Regions from separate parts of the Pelomonas nitida genome, predicted to be linked through region 2. Evidence: predicted binding sites of a transcription regulator. Region 2 holds the regulator's gene; the other holds the start of a gene.

Region 1 (4,216 bases), on a different contig from region 2:
GTGGCTCAAGCTGGTCACGCAGATGGTCGACCCGAGCACTAACAGCCTGCTGTTGCTCTACGACGATGCGCAGAGCATCTATGAACGCCGGCGTACGCAGCAGTTCAGCTTCAAAAGTGTCGGCATCCAGGCCCAGGGGCGCACGACGATATTGAAAGTCAACTATCGCAACACGCGCCAAATCCTGCAGGTGGCTGCTGCCATCGCCGCCGACCTGCTGACGCCCGACGACAGTGATGAAGACGGCATTCCACTGCTCAAGCCCATCGGTTGCGGTCGCGACGGCGAAGCCCCGTTGATCATCCGATTGCCCACACTACACGAAGAGGTGTGGGCCATCGCCACCTCGTTGAGACAGGCGCATCAGCAGGGCCACGCTTGGGGTGAGATGGCCGTCCTGTGTGCCGACTGGAAGACCATGGACCTATGCGCTGCCGTCTTCGCGGAGCAGCGTCTGCCCAGCAATGTGCGCAAGGGGACGGGTGACTACAGGCCCGATGCGAACGTCATTCAAATCATGACCATGAGGGTCAGCAAGGGCTTGGAGTTTCCAGTCGTTGCACTGCCTGGCATCGGCCACCTGCCTGCGACAGGCGATGACGAGAAGGAGGCTGCACGCGTGCTGTATGTCGCCGCTACGCGAGCAACCGAAAAGCTCGTGCTCGGATTGGGTGGTAACAGCAGCTTCGCGGCACGCCTGAGCGCACAAGCACGCACCGGAGTCAAGTGACTGCGGTCGCCGCTCCACCTTCCTGACGCTCCAGCAGCATCGCGTCCCCGTAGCTGAAGAAGCGATAGCGCTGCGCAATCGCGTGGCGGTACAGCGCCATCACCTGGGCATGGCCGGCCAGTGCGCTGACCAGCATCATCAGCGTGCTCTTGGGCAGGTGGAAGTTGGTGACGAGGCGGTCGACGACGCGGAACTCGAAGCCGGGCGTGATGAAGATGTCCGTCTCGCGGGCGCCGGCCTGCAGCTGGCCGCCGCGCGCGGCGGATTCCAGCGCGCGCAGCGTCGTCGTGCCCACGGCCACCACCCGGCCGCCCCGCGCGCGGCAGGCGGCCACGGCGTCGACGGTGGCTTGCGGCACGTCGAACCATTCGCTGTGCATCTTGTGGTCGGCCAGGCGGTCAACGCGCACCGGCTGGAAGGTGCCGGCACCGACGTGCAGCGTCACGTGCGCGCGCTCCACACCGCGCTCGGCCAGGCGCGCGAGCAGCGCCTCGTCGAAATGCAGCGCGGCGGTTGGTGCCGCCACCGCGCCGGGCTCGCGGGCGAACACCGTCTGGTAGCGGCGTTCGTCATCGGCGTTGTCGACATGCTCGATGTAGGGCGGCAACGGCACGTGGCCGTGGGCCTCCAGCAGCGCGAACGGATCGCCGGCAAAGCGCATATGGAAGAGGCCTTTGTCCGGCCCGCAGCGGCCCAGCACCTCGGCGTCGAAGGCGTCGGCAAAGCGCACGCGGCTGCCCGGCTTGGGGCTCTTGCTGGCGCGTAAGTGCATCCAGACCTCGCCTGCCGGCGCGGGGCCGCCCCGAGCCGGCTGCGCCCCCTCGGGGGGCAGCGGATGCGCAGCATCTGCGGGGGGGCTCGTGGAGCAGCCGGGCAAGACGCGCTCGACCAGCGCCTCGACGTTGCCGCCCGTCGCTTTCACGCCGTACAGCCGCGCCTTGATGACGCGCGTGTTGTTGAAGACGAGCAGGTCGCCGGGCGACAGCAGCTCGGGCAGCTCGCGGAACACGCGGTCCACGGGCGCAGGGCCGGTGGCGTCCAGCAGCCGCGAGGCGCTGCGCTCGGCGGCCGGATGTTGCGCGATGAGTTCGGGCGGCAGATCGAAGTCGAAATCGGCGACGGTGTGCGCGGGGGCGGCGGGAAGATTCATGGTGTATTTGAGGGCCTGACAGACCCGTGCCAAAGGGCAGGCATTCTCCCTCGCCCACTCTTGACCCACCTCAAAGAGCGCGGGCACCGGCAGTGGGAGCATGGGCTCAGGAGGTTCCATGAGCACATCCCTCACCCCCGGACAACACGCGCTGCTGGAAAGCGAGCTGCAGCTTGCGCGGCGGCAGGCGCATGCCGCGCTGCAGGCTCAGCGCGACGGCGGCGACCGCCTCGACCACGCCGCCGCCCTGGTGGCGGAGGACCCGCGCGAGCTGCGCGAGCACGAGGCCGACCGTGAGCTCGACCAGATCCGCGACGCCCACCTGGTGGCCGAACTGCAGGCCATCGACAACGCGCTGGAGCGCCTGAAGCAACCCGGCTTCGGCCGCTGCATCGACTGCGCTGCCGCCATTCCCTTCGACCGCCTGCAGCGCCAGCCCCAGGCGCTGCGCTGCGTCCCCTGCCAGTCCGCCGCCGAGGCGGCTCGCTGAACCTTTCCGTCTTTCGAGGAGAAAACTGATGTTCCACGCCGTCGTCCATCTCGATCACCACCACGCGCAGGTGCTGCATTTCGATGCCCACCAGGTTCACGCGGCCCGCATCGAGCCCCACAACCGCCGCCCGCACGGCCATGACGAGCGGGCCGAGCACGCGCTCTTCGAGGCGGTGTGCCAGGCCGTGCAGGACACGCCCGAGGTGTTGGTGACCGGTGCCCATGTGGTGCTGGGCCAGCTGCGCCACTACATCGAGGAACACCGCCCGCAGCTGGCGCCGCGCATCGCCGACTACCGGCCCGCCGCCCCGCTCAGCGAAGGCCAGCTGCTCGCGCTGGCACGCCAGTTCTTCGTCTCGTACGACCGCATGGCCGGCGTGCCGACACCGACCTGAGCCCCCACGGGCGCCCGCACAATGCGGGCCATGCCCGAGGCCTCCGCCGCGCCCCCACCCGCCAAGCCGAGCAAATCCGCGCCGCAGAAGGCGATGGAGAAGCTCGGCCTGGTGCGTGACATCGACCTCGCGCTGCACCTGCCGCTGCGCTACGAGGACGAGACGCGCATCACCCCCATCGCCGCGCTGCACGACAACGAGCCCGCGCAGGTGGAAGGCGTCGTCGTGGACTGCCAGGTTGAGCTGCGCAGCCGCCGCCAGCTGCTGGTGCGCGTGAAGGACGACAGCGGCACGCTGCTGCTGCGCTTCCTGCACTTCTACCCGTCGCAGCAGAAGCAGATGTCGGCCGCAACGCGCCTGCGTGTGCGCGGCGAGGCGCGCATCGGCTTCTTCGGCCGCGAGATGGTGCACCCGGTCGTCAAGGTCGTCGACGACGACACGCCGCTGGCCGCATCGCTGACGCCTGTCTACCCGGCCTCGGCCCAGCTGCCGCAGGCCTACCTGCGCAAGGCCGTGGCATCGGGGCTGGCGCGGGCCGACCTGCGCGAGATCCTGCCGCCGGGCGTCGTGCCGCGCGGGTTGCCGTCGTTGAAGGACGCGCTGAACTATCTGCACCACCCGCCGCCCAGCGCGTCGCAGGAGGCCCTGCACGAGCACCATCACCCGGCCTGGCACCGGCTCAAGTTCGAGGAACTGCTGGCGCAGCAGCTGTCGCAACTGCAGGCGCAGCGCGAGCGCGCAAGGCTGGTGGCGCCGGCGCTGCAGGGGCGGCCGGGCGGGCTGCACGAGAAGCTGCTGGCCGTGCTGCCCTTTCAACTGACCGGTGCCCAGCAGCGCGTGGCCGAGGAGATCGCCCGTGACCTGGCCCGGCCCCAGCCCATGCACCGGCTGCTGCAGGGTGATGTGGGCTCGGGCAAGACCGTGGTCGCTGCGTTGGCGGCTGCCGTCGCCATCGACGCCGGCTGGCAGTGCGCGCTGATGGCGCCCACCGAGATCCTGGCCGAGCAGCATTTCCGCAAGTTGATCGGCTGGCTGGAGCCGCTGGGCCTGCGTGTTGCGTGGATCACCGGCAGCGTGAAGGGCAAGGCGCGGCAGAAGATGCTGGAGGCGGCCGCGTCGGGCGAGGCCCAACTCGTCGTCGGCACGCATGCGGTCATCGAGGACAAGGTGAAGTTCGCGAAGCTGGGCCTGGCCATCATCGACGAGCAGCACCGCTTTGGCGTGGCTCAACGCCTCGCGCTGAGGAACAAGCTCAAAGCAATGGATTTGGAGCCGCACCTGCTGATGATGAGCGCCACGCCCATCCCGCGCACGCTGGCGATGACCTATTTCGCCGACCTTGACGTGTCGACGATCGACGAGTTGCCGCCCGGCCGCAGCCCCATCGTCACCAAGGTGTTCACCGAGTCCAAGCGCCACGACGTCGTCGACAAGATCCGCATGGCGGTG
Region 2 (4,216 bases):
GCCGGTGGCCGTGGACGTGCGCGTGCTGTCCGCCACCCACCGCGACCTGGAGCTCGCGATGGCGGAAGGGCAGTTCCGCCCAGACCTGTTCTACCGCCTGAACGTCGTGAAGCTGAGGCTGCCGCCGCTGTCGGAGCGCCGCGAGGATGTGGCGCTGCTGGCGCAGCATTTCCTGCAGCTGCTGGCCGAGCGGCATCGCAAGCCGGTGAAGGGCTTCGCGCCCGAGGCGCTGGAGGCGCTGGTGACGGCGCCGTGGCCCGGCAATGTGCGCCAGCTCTACAACGTCGTCGAGCAGGTGTGCGTGCTGGCGACCGGCACGCTGGTGCCGTTGGCCCAGGTGCAGCGCGCGCTGCAGATGCCTGCGGCCGACGTGCTCAGCTACCAGCATGCCAAGCAGCGCTTCGAGCGCGACTACCTGAACCAGTTGCTCACGCTGACCTCGGGGCATGTCGCGGAGGCGGCCCGGCTGGCCGACCGCAACCGCACCGAGTTCTACCGCCTCATGCAAAAGCACGGGCTGGACCCGCAGCGCTACCGCACCGATCCCCTGGCGACCGCGTCGGATTTCAGCGACACGAAGCGGTCCGACGAATCAAGCACTTAGCGGCGCTGTCGCCAGAGCTGTCGCCGCCTGGCGACAGAACCGCTGCTGCGGCGGGTGCCGGCATCACCGGATCGGCCGCCGACGACGGGCAAGTGGCTGATTTCAAAAGGAAATCAAGACCTGGCACAGCCTTTGCGCTGAGGAGGTCGTGGTGCCCCCGGGCATCGCGTTTCTTTGACTCAGCATCCTCAGGAGATCTGCATGCAACAAGCATCCACCTTGGTCCGTCTGCTGTCCGCCGCCCTGACGGCCACGGCCGTTAGCGCTTCCTTCGCCGCCGACATGGCGCCGGCCACCGCTCCTGCGCCGGCAGACCAGGTCGCTCAGGCGCAGCCCGGCGATGCGGCCATCGCCAGCCAGGCCGCTGCGGCGCTGCAGCAGGACAAGGACCTGCAGGCCCTGCCGCTGACCGTCAGCAGCGCAGCTGCCGGCGTCGTGGTCGTGAAGGGCATGGCGCCCAGCGCCGAGCTGGCTCAAAAGGCCATCAAGCTCGTGCAAGCCGTGCCCGGCGTGAAGGAAGTGCGCAACGAGATCAAGGTCGGCTGATCCCCACCGTCCCTGATCTCCCCGGCCCCGCGTGCCCCCGCGGGGCCTTTTTTTTGTCTTCGGGCCGAGCGCCGGGTCGCCCCAAGCCGGCCCGCTCAGGCGATGTGCTTGCGGCTCGATGCCGCAAGCATCGCCGTCCCCTCGGGGGACCGACCAGAGGCGCCCGCGTTCAGCGCGGCGCGACTGGGCGAGGGGCTTCCGGTCAGCACCGGCTGTTGTTCACCAGCGCCTGCAGGCCGGCCTGGTCGAGGATGCGCAACTGGCGCTGCTTGACTTCCATGAGGCCGTCTTCCTGGAATTTGGAGAAGGTGCGGCTGACCGTCTCCAGCTTGAGGCCCAGGTAGCTGCCGATTTCCTCGCGCGTCATGCGCAGCACGAGGCTGGACGCGGAGAAGCCGCGGGCCTGCAGACGTTGCGTCAGGTTCAGCAGGAAGGCAGCGAGCCGTTCCTCGGCGCGCATATTGCCCAGCAGCAGCATCACGCCATGGTCGCGCACGATCTCGCGGCTCATGATCTTGTGGAAGGAGTGCTGCAGCACGGTGAACTCGCGCGACAACTCCTCCAGCTGGGCGTATTGGATGACGCAGACCGACGAGTCTTCCAGCGCGACGGCGTCGCAGTGGTGGTGGTCGCTGCTGATGCCGTCCAGGCCGAGCAGTTCGCCCGCCATCTGGAAACCGGTGACCTGGTCGCGGCCGTCTTCGCTGTTGACGCAGGTCTTGAAGAAGCCGGTGCGCACGGCGTAGAGCGACTCGAAGCGCTCGCCGTTGCGGAACAGGTGGTCACCGCGCGACACGGAGCGCCGCTTGGTGACGAGGTCGTCGAGCTTGCTGAGCTCGCTGGCGTTCAGGCCCACGGGCAGGCAGAGTTCACGCAGGTTGCAGCTGGCACAGGCGACCTTGAGCGGCTCGATGGCGTCGGAAGTGGGCGTCGGCATGTCTGGGGAGCGCGACATGCGGGAGACGGTCGGCAAGGTCGTCGGCATGGCGTTTTTTGGGTTGGATCAACTGGTTTGCATTCTTGGCCGGGCGGCGCGCAGCGGGCTTGATGCCGATCAAGGCCGGTCCGCGTGGGGCTGGGCAAAGTGCCGGTCATGACTGCTGTAACCGAACGCCCCCACGAGCTCGAGCTTGCCGACCTGCTGCGTCGCCACGACGTGGCCGGGCCGCGCTACACCTCGTACCCGACCGCCGACCGCTTCGTCGAAGCGCACCAGGGCACCCAGCACTTGCAGGCGCTGCACCAGCGCGGCACGGCCCAGCCGTTGTCGGTGTACGTGCACATCCCGTTCTGCGAGCAGCTCTGTTACTACTGCGCCTGCAACAAGATCATCACCAAGCATCACGAGCGCGCCGCGCCGTATCTGGCGGCGCTGGAGGTGGAGATGGATCTCGTCGCCGAAGCGCTGGGCGCTGAATCCGGCGGTATGGCGCCGGTGTCGCAGCTGCACCTGGGAGGCGGCTCGCCGACCTTCCTGTCCGACGACGAGCTGAGCGGCTTGATGGACGGTCTGCGCCGCCGCTTCAAGTTGCTGCCCGGCGCCGAGGTGTCCATCGAGGTGGACCCGCGCACCGTCGACCGGCAACGGCTGGCCCACCTGCGCGTGCTGGGATTCAACCGCCTGTCCTTCGGCGTGCAGGATTTCGACGCCGCCGTGCAGAAGGCAGTGCACCGCGTGCAGCCGATCGAGCAGGTGGCCGCGCTGATGAAGGACGCGCGTGAACTGGGCTTCTCGTCCACCAACGTCGACCTGATCTATGGCCTGCCGCTGCAGACGCCCGAGAGCTTCGCCCGCACGATCGCGCAGGTGGCCGAGTTGCGGCCCGACCGCATTGCGATGTATGCCTACGCGCACCTGCCGCAGCGCTTCAAGCCGCAGCGGCGCATCGTGGCCGAGCTGCTGCCGCCGGCCGGCGACAAGCTCACCATGCTGTCGGGCGCGATCAGCTCGCTGCTGGGCGAGGGCTATGCCTATATCGGCATGGACCACTTCGCGCTGCCCGACGACCCGCTGGCCGTGGCCAAGCGCCAGGGCCTGCTGCACCGTGGCTTCCAGGGCTATTCCACGCAGCCGGACTGCGATCTGGTCGGGCTGGGCGTGTCGGCGATCAGCCGCGTGGGCGCCACCTACGCGCAGAACGCCAAGACGATGGATGAATACGAGGACGCGCTGCGCCAGCGCCAGCTGCCCGTGCAGCGCGGCCTGGCGCTGACGCGCGACGACCTCGTGCGCCGTGCCGTCATCATGGCGCTGATGTGCCAGGGGCGGGTGGAGTACGAGTCCATCGCGGCGTCCTACCTCGTCGATGTGCCGAGCTATTTCGGGCCGGAGCTGGCGCGGCTGAAGCTGCTGGTCGACCAGGGGCTGGTCGAGCTGGAGCCGGATGCGATCCAGGTCACGCCGCTGGGCTGGTATTTCGTTCGTGCCGTCGCGCTGGTGTTCGATCGCTACCTGCAGGCTGATGCCAGCCGCGAGCGTTTCTCCAAGATCATCTGACGCCGATCGTGACCGGGGCCGCCGATGGCATTTGATGTCGCGCTGATCGCATCGGCCACGCTGATGGGGCTGGCCGGCACGCCGCATTGCGCGGCCATGTGCAGTGCGCCCTGCGCGCTGGCGGCAGGGCCGCGTCCCGCCAAGCTGCTGGCCGGCCGCGTGCTGGGCTATGGCGCGGGCGGCGCCGTGGCGGCCGCGTCCGCCGAAGCGCTGGCGCGGGCGTCGCAGAGCGTCGCGCTGCTGCAGCCGGCCTGGGCGCTGCTGCAGGCGGCCCTGCTGCTGCTCGGGCTGACGCTGCTGGCCCGCGGCCGCGTGCCGGCCTGGCTGGGCGCCGTGAACTGGCGGCCCAAGCCGCGCCATGCGTTCGCCACCGGCCTGGCCTGGGTCGTCATGCCTTGCGGGCTGCTGCATGCGGCGCTGCTGCTGGCGGGGCTGTCGGGCTCGGTGCCCGGCGGTGCGGCGGCGATGGCGGGCTTCGCGCTGGCGAGCACGCCGGGCCTGGTCATCGCGCCGCTGTGGCGTGCGCGCCTGCTGCGGCGCGGTGAACGTGGCGAGGTGCTGGCGCTGCG

The links. The regulator FNR, encoded in region 2, switches genes on or off when oxygen is low (the NO sensors DNR and NnrR bind a similar motif). The targets are predictions, from matches to a motif close to TTGATNNNNATCAA.
Region 1: a site for FNR is predicted at 1,941-1,954, ahead of ACG00X_RS19365 (TraR/DksA family transcriptional regulator). Genes of this name have one in related genera too.

What each region holds. Positions count from the first base shown of each region.
Region 1 is NZ_JBIGIA010000017.1:45,934-50,149, reverse strand. Features, by position in the region: gene ACG00X_RS19375 (DEAD/DEAH box helicase) at 1-730, shown strand, start outside; gene queA (tRNA preQ1(34) S-adenosylmethionine ribosyltransferase-isomerase QueA) at 723-1,880, opposite strand; gene ACG00X_RS19365 (TraR/DksA family transcriptional regulator) at 1,999-2,370, shown strand; gene ACG00X_RS19360 (hypothetical protein) at 2,399-2,767, shown strand; gene recG (ATP-dependent DNA helicase RecG) at 2,798-4,216, shown strand, end outside.
Region 2 is NZ_JBIGIA010000003.1:79,145-83,360, reverse strand. Features, by position in the region: gene ACG00X_RS04845 (sigma 54-interacting transcriptional regulator) at 1-604, shown strand, start outside; gene ACG00X_RS04840 (BON domain-containing protein) at 806-1,150, shown strand; gene fnr (fumarate/nitrate reduction transcriptional regulator Fnr) at 1,353-2,087, opposite strand; gene hemN (oxygen-independent coproporphyrinogen III oxidase) at 2,244-3,647, shown strand; gene ACG00X_RS04825 (urease accessory protein UreH domain-containing protein) at 3,672-4,216, shown strand, end outside.